4 regions of the Blastococcus colisei genome follow, and region 1 is predicted to be linked to each of the others. Evidence: riboswitches for the same ligand, from Rfam matches in the RefSeq annotation. Region 1 holds a riboswitch; each other region holds the start of a gene.
What was found. A riboswitch is a leader RNA that binds a small molecule or an ion and turns the genes downstream of it on or off. The one in region 1 is predicted to bind thiamine pyrophosphate.

Region 2: linked by a shared signal. The riboswitch ahead of thiC (phosphomethylpyrimidine synthase ThiC) and the one ahead of FHU33_RS17825 (purine-cytosine permease family protein) in region 1 are both predicted to bind thiamine pyrophosphate.
Region 3: linked by a shared signal. The riboswitch ahead of FHU33_RS00555 (alcohol dehydrogenase catalytic domain-containing protein) and the one ahead of FHU33_RS17825 (purine-cytosine permease family protein) in region 1 are both predicted to bind thiamine pyrophosphate.
Region 4: linked by a shared signal. The riboswitch ahead of FHU33_RS19375 (purine-cytosine permease family protein) and the one ahead of FHU33_RS17825 (purine-cytosine permease family protein) in region 1 are both predicted to bind thiamine pyrophosphate.

Annotation. Positions count from the first base shown of each region.
Region 1 covers NZ_VFQE01000001.1:3,743,209-3,747,411, reverse strand. Annotated here, with positions in the region: gene thiE (thiamine phosphate synthase) at 1-452, opposite strand, end outside; gene FHU33_RS17825 (purine-cytosine permease family protein) at 449-1,828, opposite strand; TPP riboswitch at 1,818-1,930, opposite strand; gene FHU33_RS17820 (TetR/AcrR family transcriptional regulator C-terminal ligand-binding domain-containing protein) at 2,421-3,038, opposite strand; gene FHU33_RS17815 (TetR/AcrR family transcriptional regulator) at 3,362-3,874, shown strand.
Region 2 covers NZ_VFQE01000001.1:3,294,293-3,298,495, forward strand. Annotated here, with positions in the region: gene bluB (5,6-dimethylbenzimidazole synthase) at 1-340, opposite strand, end outside; gene thiC (phosphomethylpyrimidine synthase ThiC) at 345-2,084, opposite strand; TPP riboswitch at 2,078-2,190, opposite strand; gene FHU33_RS15705 (RNA polymerase sigma factor) at 2,608-3,165, shown strand; gene FHU33_RS15710 (hypothetical protein) at 3,162-4,052, shown strand.
Region 3 covers NZ_VFQE01000001.1:116,372-120,574, reverse strand. Annotated here, with positions in the region: gene FHU33_RS00570 (DEAD/DEAH box helicase) at 1-559, shown strand, start outside; gene FHU33_RS00565 (hypothetical protein) at 583-837, opposite strand; gene FHU33_RS00560 (maleylpyruvate isomerase family mycothiol-dependent enzyme) at 886-1,506, opposite strand; gene FHU33_RS00555 (alcohol dehydrogenase catalytic domain-containing protein) at 1,613-2,542, opposite strand; TPP riboswitch at 2,614-2,722, opposite strand; TPP riboswitch at 2,792-2,885, shown strand; gene thiM (hydroxyethylthiazole kinase) at 2,879-3,691, shown strand; gene thiE (thiamine phosphate synthase) at 3,688-4,203, shown strand, end outside.
Region 4 covers NZ_VFQE01000001.1:4,057,903-4,062,105, reverse strand. Annotated here, with positions in the region: gene thiO (glycine oxidase ThiO) at 1-208, opposite strand, end outside; gene thiE (thiamine phosphate synthase) at 205-906, opposite strand; gene FHU33_RS19375 (purine-cytosine permease family protein) at 972-2,336, opposite strand; TPP riboswitch at 2,326-2,438, opposite strand; gene FHU33_RS19370 (bifunctional 3,4-dihydroxy-2-butanone-4-phosphate synthase/GTP cyclohydrolase II) at 2,570-3,826, opposite strand; gene FHU33_RS19365 (flavin reductase family protein) at 3,823-4,203, opposite strand, start outside.

The DNA.
Region 1 (4,203 bases):
CCGAGGTAGTCCGCTCCGGCGGCCACCAGCTCGGCGGCGGTCGCGGCGGTCCGCGCCGTGCCACCCAGCAGATGGTTCGGGCCGGCGATCGAGCGCGCCGCGGCCACCGGCAGGTCGCCGGCGCCCAGGTGGGTGCCCGCCGCGCCGACCGCGAGCGCAATGTCGACCCGGTCGTCGACGATGCACGTCGCTCCGCGCCGCGCGCAGACTTCCGCGACCCGGGCGGCGAAGTCGTACAGCGCCCGGTCCGGGCAGAACTTCACCCGGACCTGCACGATCCGGGCGCCGGCCGCCACCGCCGCGGAGACGACACCGAGGGCGTCCCTGCCCTGACGGGCGTCGGTGAGCACGTGCAATCCGCCGATCCGCCGGCGAACCTCCACCGCACGGTCCGGGCCGACCGGTAGCGGGGAGTCGGTCCGGCCGGCGGCGCCCATTCGGCGGCCCGTCACCGGAGGGCCTTGGACGGGGCGACCGGGAACCGGGCCCGGCGGCGGCGGGCGGACAGGCCGCCGGGCAGACAGATCAGCGTGGTCAGTGCCGCGGCCACCGCGAGGCTGACCAGCGAGGCTGACCAGCCGTTGGCCGGGTCGATGCCCAGCTCGGCCTGGCGGGCGGACCACCACGCCGTCCAGCCCCCACCCGGTCCGGCGAAGAAGGTCGGCAGCGTCAGCTGGTAGGCCACGAAACCGGCCGCCCACGCCAGCAGCAGGGCCGGGCGCGCCGGCGCAGTGTCCGACACATCCCAGCGGCCGCGCGGCAGCAGCCAGTAGGCGACCACGAAGACCCCGACCAGCGGAACGAACACCGCGCCGATCAGGAAGAGGAACGGCTCGTAGGCGACCAGGTCGGCCATCAGCGCCAGCCCGGTGGCTCCCACGCCCACGACCCCGGCCAGCACCCGGCGGTCCAGCCGGGCCACCACGTTCTGCGCCGACACCGCCGTCGAGTAGACGTTGGCGAACGCCTCGTCCACCTCCACCACGAGCAGCACCAGGACGGCCAGCAGCCCGAGCGGAACGGCCAGCAGCGCATCCACGACGTCCAGACCGCCCCGCCCGTAGGCGACCAGCGCCAGCGCGCCGAGAGTGAACAGAGCCATGGCGGCGCCGCCGTAGCCGGCCGCAGCGCCCACGAACGCGTCCCGCCCCCGCCGGACGTGCCGGGTGTAGTCCGCCGCCAGCGGAAACCAGGAAACCGGCAACGCGATCACGATGTCAGCCGCCGTCCAGAACGATCCGGCCCCGCGCTCGGTCACCGCCGGCAGCGGCTCGGACAACACCTGGATGTACAGGTAGACGATCGCGGCCAGCGCCGCCCACACCGCGTACCGCGCCAGCACCCGCACCGCGCCCAGCGGGCGCAGCGCCATCAGCGTGGCCAGCGCGCCCGCGGCGAGGACGAACGGCCAGCGCGGTGCATCCAGCGCCCGGGAGGCGGCCTCGGCGATGATCCACACCTCGAAGGCGGCCCAGCCCACGCACTGCACGAGATTGAAAGCGGTGGGCAGGAACGACGTCCGCCGACCCAGCAACCCCCGCATCAGCACCATCGCCGGCACGCCCTCCCGGGCGCCGGCCGCCGCCCCCAGGCCCAGCAACACCGATCCGATCACCGCACCGACCACGATCGCGCCGATCGTCACCGACAGCGGGCGGTCGGCGAGGACCACGTAGGTGGCCGCCACCGGCAACAGCAGGCTGACCCCCAGGCTGCCCCACAACCCCGCCGTGTCCCGCAGGCCCAGCGTCCGAGGCGGTGCTTGGGACAGCGTGATCGGTGCATCCCCCGATGACGTGGTGGCACCGACAGCGCCGGACCTGCTCATAATCGCTCCCTACGCCGGCATTACCCGGTCAGGTTCCAGCGGTCGGCGGCACAGTCAGCCGCCCTCTCAGCCCGGTACCTCCGAGCTCCCGCACATCGCGCATCCAGCCTACCGAGATATCCGCGCTCGCCGAGCGCCGCCCCCTGCTCTGCCACCACAGCGCACAACCGGCCTGAGCAGATGCGCAGGTCCGCGACGGTCGGCGCCCCGGCTCCCCGGCGAGCGAGAAGGCCGGCCCGAGACCCCCGGCCTTCTCAGCGTCTCGGGCATGTGTTCCATGCGTGGCAGGTCCGTGGCGTAGGCGTGCAGCTGCCCGGCGCGGCCCGACCTGGCGACCGCCGCGGAGACCCCGTCGGGCCAGCACGCTGGTGAGCCAACTTCCTCCTGCCGCCCACATCGCGTGCGGGGTCGGGTCCGCTTCCGAAGAGCTGGCAGCGCTCGTCGATGACACAATGGTGGCCCCGATCGAGGGCTGCGCCTCCTCGACGGTGCGGGTACGCGCCGGGCCGGACAGCGCGATCTCCTCGGCGAGGTCCTCGTCGTCGGGCTTCGGGGAGGGATTCCACCTCGACCAGCGCCAGCTGAACGGCGGTCACGCCGGCGGCTCTCTCAGAGATCTATCGAGGGCCTGGGACCGTCCACGGGCGGCGACTGCCGCTTCCATCTGCAGTCCGGCGATGAGGAAGTGGACGAGGCGGTCGATGTCGACCGCCGCCCGGGGCCTGGAGCGCAGTCGGTCGATCAGCAGCCCGCGCAGCACCCAGCACAGAGTTTGGATAGCGTAATCCGGAATCGTCCCGTGGCCCTCGGCGCGCGCAACGACCGCCGAGACGGCATGCATCAGGGGCCGGTCGAGCGCGTCATGGACCGCGACCTCGAGGCGCGGGTTCCAGATGGCGGCGCTGAGCACTGCGGCTACGACACGTTCGTCCCTGCTCGATGCGGTTCGCCACGGCTGCAGCAGCGTGTGCAAGTCCCGGTCGAGATCTCCCGAAGGCTCGAACGCGGGAAACAGCTGTACATGCTCGAGCGCGCTGACCACCAAGGCCTCCAGATCGGGCGAATCCCCGAGGGCCGGACCGGCGGCGCCCGCTCGGGCCTTGATCTCATCGGCGGTCAGGCCGGCGCAGCCCAGTTGGGCCAACGTGTCGAGCACGGCACTGAGGACATGCCGACAGCTCGGTGACTGCGAACTGAAGACCTCGCTCATGCCACCCGCCTTCCCTGCCGACAGAGCCCGACGAGGGGGATGCCGTGCGCGTCGCGCTGCCCTACGGGAGGCTAGGGATGACAGGCGGAACTCGGGGGTTCCTTCTACTGGAGGGCGCTGGACGTTCGGCGTACCCCGTCTTCGAGCAGCGGGTTTCCCCCTCAGCGATCTTGTCTGTCGCGACGATCCCTCGTTAGGCTCACTCAGTGTCACTGCGTCAGCCGAGCTCGCTGTCCTGGGGCGTTCCCCCGGCGGGTGCGCGACCCCGGCGGCGTCGACTGGATCCCTCTCGTGACCGGGCGATTCAGGCTGCTGTCCTGGAGGTGTTGGCGCAGGTCGGCTACGCCGGACTGACCATGGATGCGGTGGCCAGAACCGCCGGCGTCAGCAAGGCGACAATCTATCGGCGCTGGTCGTCCAAGGCGGACGTGCTGGTGAGCCTCATCGATACGGCTAGCGATGAGACGCTCGTGATCCCGGACTCTGGTTCCCTGCGGGATGACATGGTCGCGCTGCTGACCGCACTGGCCGCGGTGCTGGCGGGCCCGGGTGGAAGCGCCAGTCGAGCGCTGATCGGTGTCATGAACCAGGAACCGGCCCTGGAGGAAGCCTTCCGACGTGGTCCCATGGCGCGTTGGGCGGAAGCCTTCGGAACGGTCTGCGAGCGTGCCGTCGATCGCGGCGAGTTGGTGGCGAGTGGCGCAGCGTCGTTGGCTGCCGAGGCGGGCCCGGCGATCCTCTTGCTCCGCTGGATGATCAGTGGCATGGACGTCGATCAGGAGCTGGCCGTGGCGGTGGTCGACGACGTCATGATGCCGCTGCTCCGGCGGCTCTAGCATCCCGGATACCCCGTGCGCACTGTCGGTGCCCGCCTGCCAACTCGGCATGGGCGCGGGCGCCAACGATCACTGGAGATCGCATCCCAGATCGCCACTGACCACTGCGTCAGCATCGTCGGTTCGGTGTCCGCCCGGACAACGAGCACACGCTGCGCCGTTCCATTGCGCGCGAAGTGCACATGGAGCTCCGTTGCCCACCGGACGAATCTCTCGGCTGCGACAGGTGGTCGCGGTGAGTGCCCCGTGCCGGGGGACTGGATGCCCGCATCCTGCGCGAGCCGAGAGACGCACCGCAGGAGAGGCGTCGACGGGGTTCGTGCTGATCG
Region 2 (4,203 bases), 450 kb from region 1:
CGTCGAGTCCGGCGGCCTGACGCAGCCGCTCACGATCGGTGAGGACGGCCGCCCGGTCCCGGATCTCCGGATCGCGGACAACGAGGAACCGCCAGGGCTGGCTGTGCCCGACCGACGGAGCGGCGTGCGCGGCCCCGAGGACTCGCTGCAGGACCTCGTCGGGCAGCGGGTCTGGACGGAACCGGCGGACGTCCCGCCGGACCCCGATCGCCTCGTACAGCCCCGCCCGGGCCTCGGTCCCCAGCGCCCAGCCGGTCGGGTCGGCGGCCCGCTCGGAGGCCGCGGTCGCATCACCGACGAGCGGCACCGGCCGGGGCCACACCCGCTCGTCCGGCGTCACGGGGCTACTCGGCCAGAGGCAGCTGGATGCGGCCGCCGTGCGCAGTGAACTCGGCCGCCTTCTCCCGGAGGCCTGCGTCGATCGCCTCCTCCGACGTCAGCCCCCGCTCCTCGGCGTAGCGGCGCACGTCCTGCGAGATCCGCATCGAGCAGAAATGCGGGCCGCACATGGAGCAGAAGTGCGCCGTCTTGGCTGGGGCGGCCGGCAGCGTCTCGTCGTGCATCGACCGGGCGGTGTCCGGGTCGAGCGCGAGGTTGAACTGGTCCTCCCAGCGGAACTCGAAGCGGGCGTCGGAGAGGGCGTCGTCCCACATCTGGGCGCCGGGGTGCCCCTTCGCGACGTCGGCTGCGTGCGCGGCGATCTTGTAGGCGATCATGCCGTCCTTGACGTCGTCCCGGTCGGGCAGGCCCAGGTGCTCCTTGGGCGTGACGTAGCAGAGCATCGCGGTGCCGTGCCAGGCGATCATGGCCGCGCCGATCGCGGAGGTGATGTGGTCGTACCCCGGCGCGACATCCGTGGTGAGGGGCCCGAGGGTGTAGAACGGCGCCTCGTGGCACAGCTCGAGTTGCAGGTCGACGTTCTCCTTGATCTTGTTCATGGGCACGTGGCCGGGGCCTTCAATCATGACCTGGACGTCGTGCTCCCAGGCCACGGTGGTCAGCTCGCCGAGGGTGCGCAGCTCGGCCAGCTGGGCCTCGTCGTTGGCGTCAGCGACGCTTCCCGGCCGGAGCCCGTCGCCGAGGGAGAAGGTGACGTCGTAGGCCCGGAGGATCTCGCAGAGCTCCGAGAAACGGGTGTAAAGGAAGTTCTCCTCGTGGTGGGCCAGGCACCACGCCGCCATGATCGACCCGCCACGGGAGACGATGCCGGTCTTCCGCCGGGCGGTGAGCGGCACGTAGCGCAGCAGCACGCCGGCGTGCACGGTTATGTAGTCGACGCCCTGCTCGCACTGCTCGATCACCGTGTCCCGGTAGACCTCCCAGGACAGCTCCTCGGCCTTGCCGCCGACCTTCTCCAGCGCCTGGTAGATCGGCACGGTGCCGATCGGCACCGGCGAGTTGCGGAGGATCCACTCCCGGGTGCTGTGGATGTTACGGCCGGTGGAGAGGTCCATGACGGTGTCGGCACCCCAGCGGGTCGCCCAGGTCATCTTGTCCACCTCCTCCTCGATCGACGAGGCCACGGCCGAGTTGCCGATGTTGGCGTTCACCTTCACGAGGAACTCCCGGCCGATGATCATCGGCTCGGACTCCGGATGGTTCACGTTGGCCGGGATCACGGCCCGGCCCCGGGCCACCTCGGCTCGCACCTGCTCGGCCGGCACACCCTCCCGGACGGCGATGAACTCCATCTCCGGGGTGATCTGCCCCCGCCGGGCGTGGGCGAGCTGGGTCACGGCGGCACCGTCCCGAGCCCGCAGGGGCCGGCGTCCGTCGGCGGCGAACACCGCGTCGAGGTTGCGCAGGTCGCCGGAGCGACGACCGTCGTCCTCGGGCCGGACCGGGCGGCCCTCGTACTCCTCGGTGTCGCCGCGCTCGGCGATCCATGCCGCCCGCACCGACGGCAGTCCGCTGCGGACGTCGGCCTCGAAGGTCGGATCGGTGTACGGCCCCGACGTGTCGTAGAGGACGACGGAGTCGCCGGTGCTGAGCACGATCTCGCGCATCGGCACCCGCATGCCAGGACGCGGACCCGCCAGGTAGGTCTTACGGCTGGCCGTGGAGGTCGTGGACGGAGCTGTCAAGGGAATCCCCTCCCTACGCCGGTACGAACCGGATCAGGTTGTGGCGGTCAGCGGCCGTCTCAGCCGACTTCTCAGCCCGGTACGCCGGGCTCCCGCGGTGGCGAAAGGGACCCTAGACCTTGCCCCCGGGCGGCCCGCCACGACCCCGACGAGTCCTGTCACGCGAGCATCGCCACGGCGGCGGAGGCCGGCGAGCTACGTGGTGACCGCGTCCCGGTCCCGCTCCCGGGCGCACGAGCGCACGAGCACACGAGCGCGACCTGACCACCTACAGCTGCCAGTGGTCCACGGCGGAGGACCGGACCGGGAGGGCGGCGGGGGCCCTTCTCGCCACTTTCCGCGGGCTGGGCTGGGCGCGGACTCGAGTCAAGCAGCCAGCCGCGTCGAAGAGGCACGTTCCCGGGGAGGATGACCGACTCGATCGTTGATGCCTCAGGCTGCGACCCGCGGTTCCGCCATGCTCAAGACCGCACCTGTCGCTGCCGATGAATGAGCCGACGTCCATTCGAGCCGGAGGTGCCGGATGTCAGTAGGGATGCCCTTCCCCGGGGTGCTGGCGGCCGCGCAGGCGGGCGCCTCCTGGGCGCTGGAGGTGCTCTATCGGGAGCTGGCGCCCTCCGTGACCGGCTACCTGCGGCTGCACGGCGCTCTGGAGCCGGATGACCTGGCCAGTGAGACGTTCATCGGGGTCTTCAACGGCCTGTCCTCGTTCGAGGGGGACGAGGCCGCGCTGCGCGCCTGGGTCTTCACCATCGCGCACCGCCGCCTGATTGACGACTGGCGGCGCAGGAGTCGCCGACCCGAGCTGGTCGACTGCGGTGAGGAGGTCCTGCGGGGCTCCGTCGGCGGCGACGCCGAGGATGACGCACTCGCGGTGCTGGGCTCAGGCGCCGTCCAAGAGATGTGTGCCGCCCTGCCCGCCGATCAGCGCACGGTCCTGCTGCTGCGCATCCTCGCCGACCTGTCCGTCGAGCAGGTCGCCTCCGTGATGGGCCGCTCCGCGGCAGCGGTCAAGGCGCTGCAGCGGCGAGGACTGGTCACCCTTCGGAGTGAGCTCGTGCAGGAGGTCGCGCCCCTATGAGCCGGTCCAGCGATGTCGGGGATGAGATGACCAACGACCAGTTCGACGAGGCTTTCGAGTGCTTCCTCGTGGGACGACCCGTCCCGGCAGAGGCCGCTCCGCTCGTGGCATTCGCCGAGACGGTCCGGAACAGCTCCGCCCGTCCCGGGCGGCCCAGCCCGCAGCTGGCCGAGCTGCTGGCGACCGGTCTTCTCACCGATCCCGTCGGCCCGTCGACGGGGACGACCCCCACTGCTCCGGAGTCCGCGCGCGCCGCGGCCCCCGGGCCATCCACAAGGAGACGCCGCACAATGTTCACCGTCCTCGCCGCCGCCGCGGCCAAGTTCGCCTCTGCCGGAGTCGCTGCCCAGGCCGCGACCGGCGTGGGACTTGCGCTAGTCAGCGTGACCGGTGCCGGAGCCGCCGGGGTCCTGCCCGCTTCCATCCAGGACGGTGTCGCAGAAGTGATCGAATCCGTCACCCCCTTCGACCTGCCCGAGGCAGCCGATCGTCCGGTTCTCCCCGAGCAGGCCACCGTGCCTCACCCCGACGAGACAAGGCGCACACCCGAGGACCTGCCCGGTCCTGGGGACGTCCCCACCAAGGAGCAGTTCGGTACGTCCGTCAGGGAGGACGCGCAGGACGGCGGTGTCGACGGTGCGCAGGTCAGCACTGACGCCCGCGAGACCCACCAGCCCGAGCAGCCGGCGACCCCGGGAACCCGGGCCGCCGAGCGTCCGTCCGAACAGCCGGCGACCCCGGAAACCCGGGCCGCCGAGCGTCCGGCCCAGCAGTCTGCGGCCCCCCCGGCGCCCGAGACCCCCGGGGCGCCCGAGCCCTCGAGCGGAGGATCCGCGCGGCAGGGTTCTGCGGACGGTCAGGCGCAGGGCAGCTCCGGCCGGCCCTGACCCCGACGGCACCAGTTCTGCATACCCGCCATCGAGACCTGCGACGTCGTGGGCATCCGCGCGATGCCCACGACGTCGCAAACTCAGTGCGCTGACCGCGCCCAGATCCATCCTTAGCTCGCGCAGCTGGCGGGACCAGGGCAGATCCTGC
Region 3 (4,203 bases), 3.6 Mb from region 1:
CGGGCTGATCCGGGTGCAGGCCACCGTCGACTGGGTCCGGGCTCAGGTGGAGGCCGAGCGCCAGGTGGCGGTCTCGGTCGAGTTCGTCGAGACGGCGGCCGACCCGATCCGCGAGGCCCTGCTGGACGCGGGCATCCCGGTCGCCGGCATCTACGGCAGGGACCGCTTCGATGTCGAGCGCGAGCGGCTGCGCTTCCAGCGGGGCGACGCGATGGTCTGCGTGTTCACCGTGACGGCGTCCATCTCGCTGCACGCCGGCGAGACTCTGCCGGACGGGCGGGCTGCCTCGGACACCCCGCGGGTGGGGCTCTTCCACCAGCCACGGTTCTCCGGCATCCAGGCCCGTCAGGTCACCGGCCGCACCCACCGGGACGGGAAGACCTCGCCGTGGCGGATCGCGTTCGCCGAGGACACCGTGGAGGAGCAGGTGGCGCGCGTGATGGTGGAGCGGCTGGCAGTCAGCGGCTCGGCCGCGGGCGCGGACACGTCGTCCCTCCGGGAGATCGCCGAGCTGCTCGACGCCGACTGGCTGCCCGCGGCGGCACTGGTCGACGGCTGATCTCCAGGGTGGTCCCCTGCGCGTCAGGCGCCCGGTGTGGCCTGCAGGTCGTCCCGTGGCGTCACGCGGTCGGCACGCACGGGGTGGCTACCGGCCCCGGTCTCGGTCCACTCCACCTCGACGACCTGTCCCGCGCGCAGACCGCCGTTGGCGCTGGGATCCAGCGCGGCTGCCTCCACCCAGCAGTCGCCCGGGAGATCCGGCGCCTCGATGAGGCCGGCGCCCTGGCTTCCGTCCCATCGGACGACCGTGCCCACACTCGTGCCGCTGTGCGCCATCTGCCCAGAGTGCGCGGAACCGCCGACAGCGGCAAGGGATGGCCGGGCTCAACCGAGCCGCTGCGCCACCCGGGCCCGTCCGGGCCCGGAGAGCTCGTCGGCGACCGCCCTCCGGCCCGCCACGGCCATCAGGAGGGCCTCGGCGGTGCCGTGGACCTCGGGCCCCCGACCGAACGCCCAGTCCAGATCGGTCGCCACGAGCCGGACGTCGCGCACGCGCACCACCCCGCGCAGCACCGGGCCGAACAGGGCGGTGCGCAGCGCGGGCACGAGCCGCTCCGCCGGGATGGTCCGCGGCTCGCCCAGCGGGCGCCGGATGTCCTGCTGGTGGATGAGACCGTCGGTGAGGGCGATCGCTCCGCCCAGGCCCGCGGTCAGCCCCGTCGGCGTGAGGTGGGCGCGGAGCAGCTCGACCAGCTCAGCCGGAGTGCGCACGGCGTACTCGCACAGACCGAGCGCATTCGTGCGGTCGACGAGGAAGAGACCGCGGGTGAAGCGAGCCGCCAGCTGCCGTGGGCCGAGCTCGTCGTAGCTCAGCACGTGGGCGACGACGTCCTGCACCGTCCAGCCCGCGCACAGCGACGGAGTGCGCCACTGCTCCGGGGTGAGCCGCTCCACCAGGTCGAGCAGGTCCTCGCGCTCGGCCCGCGCCTGCGCCATCACGCTCATGCGCCGCGACCACCGAACCTGTCACGGCCTCGGCAGCGCGCCGAGCGACCCATCGCCCCTGCTCGTCGGCCGGATAGGCGGATGGCGCGTCGTCGTGAGCGCATCGTCAGGGGCGGAGCACCGCTCTCCCGACGATCCGGCCGGCGCGCAGCTCGTCGAGGACGCGCGGGGCGTCGTCGAGGAAATGTTCGTCCACCGTCGTGCGCAGCAGGCCCCGGGCGCCCAGGTCGAGCGCCTCGACCAACTCGGAGCGGCGGTTGCCGACCGAGGTGACGATCCGCTGCTCGGGAACGACGAGCGAGAGCGGACTGATCTCCACGGTGTCGAAGCTGTAGCCGACGTAGACCAGCGTTCCCCGCTTGCCCAGGGACGCCAGAGCGGCGGCGCTGGTCTCCCTGGTGCCGACCAGCTCGAAGACCACGTCGGCGCCGGCGCCGCCGGTCGCCTCCCGGATCGGGGCCTCGACGTCCCCGCTCCCGTCCACCGTGACCTCCGCTCCCAGCTCGCGCGCCAGCCGCAACCGCTGGGGATCCCGGGCGACGGCGATCGGCCGCGCCCCGGCCTCACGGAGGACCTGGACGAGGGCCAGGCCGACGCCCCCGGTCCCGTAGACGACGGCGTCGGCGCCCGCCCGGACCCCCGCCACGCCCACCGCGTGCAGCGCCGTGGTGCCGCTGCAGCACAGCGTGGCCGCGACCGCGAGGTCCAGCCCGTCGGGCACCCGGACCACTGCGGAGGCGGGGACGACGACCTGCTCGGCGAATCCCCCGTCGCTGGCGAAGGCGAGGAACCCGAGCGGGGCGTCACAGAGGTGGTCGTTCCCGGCCTGGCACGAGCGGCACCGGTGGCAGGCATGCCGGTAGTGCACCGCGACGCGGTCTCCCACGGCGACGTCCTCGACGCCGTCGCCCACCTCGGCGACGACGCCGGCCACCTCGTGTCCCAGGGTGATGGGGGTCCGGGCCGGGGTCAGCAGCCCGTCGAGGAAGTGCAACTCAGTGCCGCACACCCCCGCGGCGGCGACGTCGATCAACACCTCCGTGGGGCCCGGGCGAGGACCCGGGACGTCCTCGACGACCACAGATCGTCCCGCTCCGTGGAAACGCACAGCACGCACAACTGCCTCCCTACGCCGGCATGACCCGGACAGGTTCCAACGGTCGGCGACCCCTGCCGCCCTCTCAGCCCATTCCGATGGGCTCCCGCGTACGGGCGGCACGCTAGCCGGTCGTTCCCGTCCTCGCCCGGGCAGCACGGCCACCCGCCCGGCTGTTACGTTCGGGGCGTACGTGGCACGGGGTGTCCTGACCGGGACTGAGAACACACCCGTCGAACCTGCTCCAGTTGGTACTGGCGAAGGGATGTCACCGGCATGGATGCCGTCGAACTCAACGCTGCCCGCGAGGCAGTGCGCGCGAACGCACCTCTGGTGCACTGCCTCACGAACACCGTCGTGCAGGCGATCACGGCCAACGCGCTGCTCGCCGCGGGCGCGGCACCGGCCATGGTCGATGCCCCGGAGGAGGCCGGCGACTTCGCCGCCGTGGCCTCCGCCGTGCTGGTCAACGTCGGCACCGTCCACCGCCGCACCGCCGAGGCGATGCGACTCGCAGCCCGGTCGGCCGGAACGGCGGGAACGCCCTGGGTGCTCGACCCGGTCGCAGTGGGCGGCCTGGCCTACCGCACGGAACTCGCCGCTGAACTGGTGGCGCTGCGTCCCACCGTCGTCCGCGGCAACGCCTCCGAGGTCATGGCGCTCGCCGGAGCCGGCGCCGGCGGCCGCGGCGTGGACAGCACCGCCGCCACCGACGACGCGGTCGCCGCGGCGGTGGGACTGGCCCTTCACACCGGGGGTGTGGTCGCGGTGAGTGGTGAGGTCGACCTGCTCACCGACGGACGCCGGATCGTCCGCGTCGGCGGCGGATCGGTCCTGCTCACGCGGACGACCGGCGCCGGCTGCGCGCTCGGTGCGCTGGTGGCGGCCTACCTCGCCGTCACCGACGATCCGTTGACCGGTGCGGCCGCCGCGCACGCCCACGTCGCGCTGGCCGCCGAGTGGGCGACGGCGACGGCCGCGGGGCCCGGCACGTTCGCCGCCGCGTGGCTCGACGCCCTCGACGCGGTGGACGGGGACGCCCTGGCCATCGCGGACCTCCGCGTGGCGGACGTCCGGGTCGCCGGGTGAGACGGCCGTTCGACCTCACGCTGTACCTGGTCACCGACACGGAACTGTGCCGCCCCCGGCCGGTGGCCGATGTCGTCCGTGCCGCGGTGGCCGGCGGAGTGACCGCCGTCCAGGTCCGGGACAAGGTCGCCTCCCGGCGTGAGCTGCTGGCGCTGACCCGAGCGGTCCAGGCCGCGGTCGCCGACCGACCGGACGTGTCGGTCGTCGTCAACGATGCCGTGGACGTCGCCCTGCTGGCCGGCGCCGACGGCGTGCACGTCGGCCAGGAGGACCTGCCGGCAGCCGAGGTCCGAGCGCTGCTCGGGCCCGACCGGCTGATCGGGCTGTCGGTGGAGAGTGCCGACGACCTCGAGAAGGCCCTGCGGCTACCGCCGGGAACCGTCGACGTCGTCGGTCTCAGCCCGGTCTGGGCCACACCGACCAAGCCGGAGGCGGGTCCCGGCCTGGGGCTGGACACAGTCGGCCACCTGACCTCCCTCGCCCGCGCCGGGGGGCTCTGCGCCGTCGCGATC
Region 4 (4,203 bases), 310 kb from region 1:
AGCGCTGCAGCGAAGCCCGGCATAGCCGCAGCAGCGGCTCCTCGCCGTAGGCGGCCTCGGTCACCGGCGCCAGCATTCCGGCCGCGGCGAAGGAGGCCCCGGTGCCGGGAGCCTCGTCGACGACGGTCACCGACAGCCCGCGCTGCGCGCACCGCCAGGCCACGGTCAGCCCGATCAGTCCGCCGCCGGCGACGGCGATCTCGTTCACCGGGGCGCCGACCGGGGGACGCGGGTGGCCGGCGGCGGGCCTGGTTCCGGGCGCGGCGGGCGGCTCTGCGGTGCCGCGACCAGTGCCGCCAGCAGCGCTCGGGTGGCCATTCCCGGGTCGGCTGCGTCGGACACGGCGGAGACGACGGCCACGCCGGACGCGCCGGCCGCCAGCAACGCAGGGATCCGGGCGGCGGTGATGCCGCCGATGGCGATCACCGGTACGGCGACCGCCGCCGCGACCGCTGCGATCCCGTCGACGCCCAGTGGGGCCGGCAGCCCGGTCTTGGTCGCGGTGGAGAAGGCAGGCCCCACGCCGAGGTAGTCCGCGCCGGCCTGCACCAGCTCGGCGGCGGTCGCGGCGGTGCGCGCCGTGCCCCCCAGTAGATGGTTCGGGCCGGCGATCGAGCGCGCCGCAGCCACCGGCAGGTCGCCGGCGCCCAGGTGGGTGCCCGCGGCGCCGACCGCGAGCGCAATGTCGACCCGGTCGTCGACGATGCACGTCGCTCCTCGCCGCGCGCAGACTTCCGCGACCCGGGCGGCGAAGTCGTACAGCGCCCGGTCCGGGCAGAACTTCACCCGGACCTGCACGATCCGGGCGCCGGCCGCCACCGCCGCGGAGACGACACCGAGGGCGTCCCTGCCCTGACGGGCGTCGGTGAGGACGTGCAACCCGCCGATCCGGCGGCGAACCTCCACCGCCCGGTCCGGGCCGGCCGGAAGCGGGGGGTCGGTTCGGCCGGCGGCGCGCATTCGGCGGCCTGTCACCGGAGGGCCTTGGACCAGTCCCCGCGGCGGCGGGCGGACAGCCCGCCGGGCAGCCAGACCAGCGTGGTCAGTGCCGCGGCCACCGCGAGGCCGACCAGCGACGCGGACCAGCCGTTGGCCGGGTCGATGCCCAGCTCGGCCTGGCGGGAGGACCACCACGCCGTCCAGACCCCGCCCGGTCCGGGAAAGAAGGTCGGCAGCGTCAGCTGGTAGGCCACGAAACCGGCCGCCCATGCCAGTAGCAGCGCCGGGCGCGCCGGCGCAGTGTCCGACACATCCCAGCGGCCGTGCGGCAGCAGCCAGTAGGCGACCACGAAGACCCCGACCAGTGGGACGAACACCGCGCCGATCAGGAAGAGGAAGGGCTCGTAGGCGACCAGGTCGGCCGTCAGCGCGAGCCCGGTGGCAAGCACTCCGACCAGCACGGCCAGCATCCGGCGGTCCAGCCGGGCCATTACGTTCTGCGCCGACACCGCCGTGGAGTAGATGTTGGCGAACGCCTCGTCGACCGCCACCACCAGCAGCACCAGGACGGCCAGCAGCCCGAGCGGAACGGCCAGTAGCGCATCCACGACGTCCAGACCGCCTCGTCCGTAGGCGACCAGCGCCAGCGCGCCGAGGGTGAACAGGGCGATGGTGGCGGCGCCGTAGCCGGCCGTGGCGCCCACGAATGCGTCCCGCCCGCGCCGGACGTGCCGGGTGTAGTCCGCCGCCAGCGGGAACCAGGAGACCGGCAACGCGATCACGATGTCGGCCGCCGTCCAGAACGATGCGGCCCCGACCTCGGTCACCGCCGGCAGCGGCTCGGACAACACCTGGATGTACAGGTAGACGATCGCGGCCAGCGCCGCCCACACCGCGTACCGGGCCAGCACCCGCACCGCGCCCAGTGGGCGCAGCGCCATCAGCGTGGCCAGCGCGCCCGCGGCGAGGACGAATGGCCAGCGCGGTGCATCCAGCGCCCGGGAGGCGGCCTCGGCGATGATCCACACCTCGAAGGCGGCCCAGCCCACGCACTGCACGAGGTTGAAGGCGGTGGGCAAGAACGACGTCCGCCGGCCCAGCAGCCCCCGCATCAGCACCATCGCCGGCACGCCCTCCCGAGCGCCGGCCGCCGCCCCCAGGCCCAGCAACACCGATCCGATTACCGCACCGACCACGATCGCGCCGATCGTCACCGACAGCGGGTGGTCGGCGAGGACCACGTAGGTGGCCGCCACCGGCAGCAGCAGGCTGATCCCCAGGTTGCCCCACAACCCCGCGGTGTCCCGCAGGCCCAGCGTCCGAGGCGGCGCTTGGGACAGCGTGATCGGGGCATCGCCCGACGACGTGGTGGCACCGACAGCGCCCGACGCGCCCATGATCGCTCCCTACGCCGGCATTACCCGGTCAGGTTCCAGCGGTCGGCGGCACAGTCAGCCGCCCTCTCAGCCCGGTTCCTCCGAGCTCCCGCACATCGCGCACCCAGCCTACCGAGATATCTGCGCTCGCTTAGCGCCGCCCCCCTGCCCTGCCACCACAGCGCAGCTGTCTCAACGAGGCCCTTAGCAGAGCGATGGGCCAGCCCAAGATGGGGCTCACGGGCAGCCGTCCCTCAGCCGTCTCTCAGCCACGCCTCGGCGGCGCGCGTCCGCAGACGGTGGCCCATCCGCAGCTGCTTGGTGCGCAGGTAGCTGACGTTGTGCGGCGTCTCCACCACCGGCAGCGCCACCCGGCCCACGATCGTCAGCCCGTAGCCCTCCAGGCCTCCGAATTTGGCCGGGTTGTTGGTGATCAGCCGCAGCTGTGTGATACCGAGGTCGCCGAGGATTTGCGCGCCGACGCCGTAGCTCCGGGAGTCGACGGGCAGGCCCTGGGCCGTGTTGGCGTCCACCGTGTCCAGACCCTGCTCCTGCAGGGCGTAGGCGCGGATCTTGTGTGCCAGCCCGATGCCGCGGCCCTCGTGTCCGCGCAGGTAGACCACCGCGCCGCAGCCCTCCGCGGCCACGGCCCGCAGCGCCTGCTCCAGCTGCCCGCCGCAGTCACAGCGTAGGGAGCCCAGGATGTCACCGGTGAGACACTCCGAGTGCACGCGGACCAGTGCGCCGCCCTCGCTCCGTCCCGCTGCCGCGACGTCCCCGAGAACCAGTGCCAGGTGCTCGCTCCCGTCCAGGGTGCTGCGGTAGGCCAGCGCCCGGAAGTCCCCGAACTTCGTCGGCATGTGTGAGCTGGCGACTAGCTCCACCAGCTGCTCTGTGGCCCGCCGGTACCGGATGAGATCGGCGATCGCGAGCACCGGCAGGTCGTGCTCGGCGGCGAACGCGGCCAAGGAGGCGCCGCGGCGCATCGACCCGTCCTCGTCTACAATCTCGCCGATAACTCCAACGCCCGACAGTCCGGCCATGGTTGTCAGGTCGACGGCGGCCTCAGTGTGTCCCGCCCGGACCAGCACGCCACCCTCCCGAGCCCGCAGCGGGAAGATGTGCCCGGGCCGGCGCAGATGGCCCGCAAGGGTGGCCGGAGAGGCCAGCGCGCACACCGTGCGTGTCCGGTCTGCCGCCGAAACTCCCGTGCCCGTGTCGACGTGGTCGACCGTCACCGTGAACGCGGTGCCGTGCGCGTCGGTGTTGTCCGCAGTCATCTGCGGCAACCGCAGCTCCTCGGCGCGATCGGCGCGCATCGGCACGCAGATGATCCCTGTCGTGTGGCGCACCAGGAACGCCATCTGCTGCTCGGTCACGCACTCGGCGGCGAGTATCAGATCGCCCTCGTCCTCCCGGTCGGCGTCGTCCACCACGATCACCATCCGGCCCTCGGCCAGGGCCGCAACGGCATGCTGCACCGCCTCGGCCGGCGACTGCCGGGTGGTCACGCCGACTCCTCGAGATGGGCGTGGGTGCCGAACACCCGACCGTGGTACGTCAGCGGCCGGCCGTCGAAGGTTTCCGCGGCCACGACCGTGCCGAGAGCCACGACGTGGTCCCCACCGTCCACCAGGCTCGTGACCTCGCAGGCCAGCCACCCCGGAGCCCCCGGCAGCCGGGGCAGGTCGTCGTGCAGCTCCCAGTGAACACCGTCGAACTTGCCGGTCCCGCCCTTCTTGGCGAACCCCAGCGCAAGGGCGGACTGGGTCGACCCGAGTACGTTGATCCCGAAGCGACCGCACTCCCGGACCCGCGTCAGGAGTTCCGACCCTCGGTCGAGGGCAACGAGCACCATCGGCGGGTTCATCGACAGGGAGGCGAACGC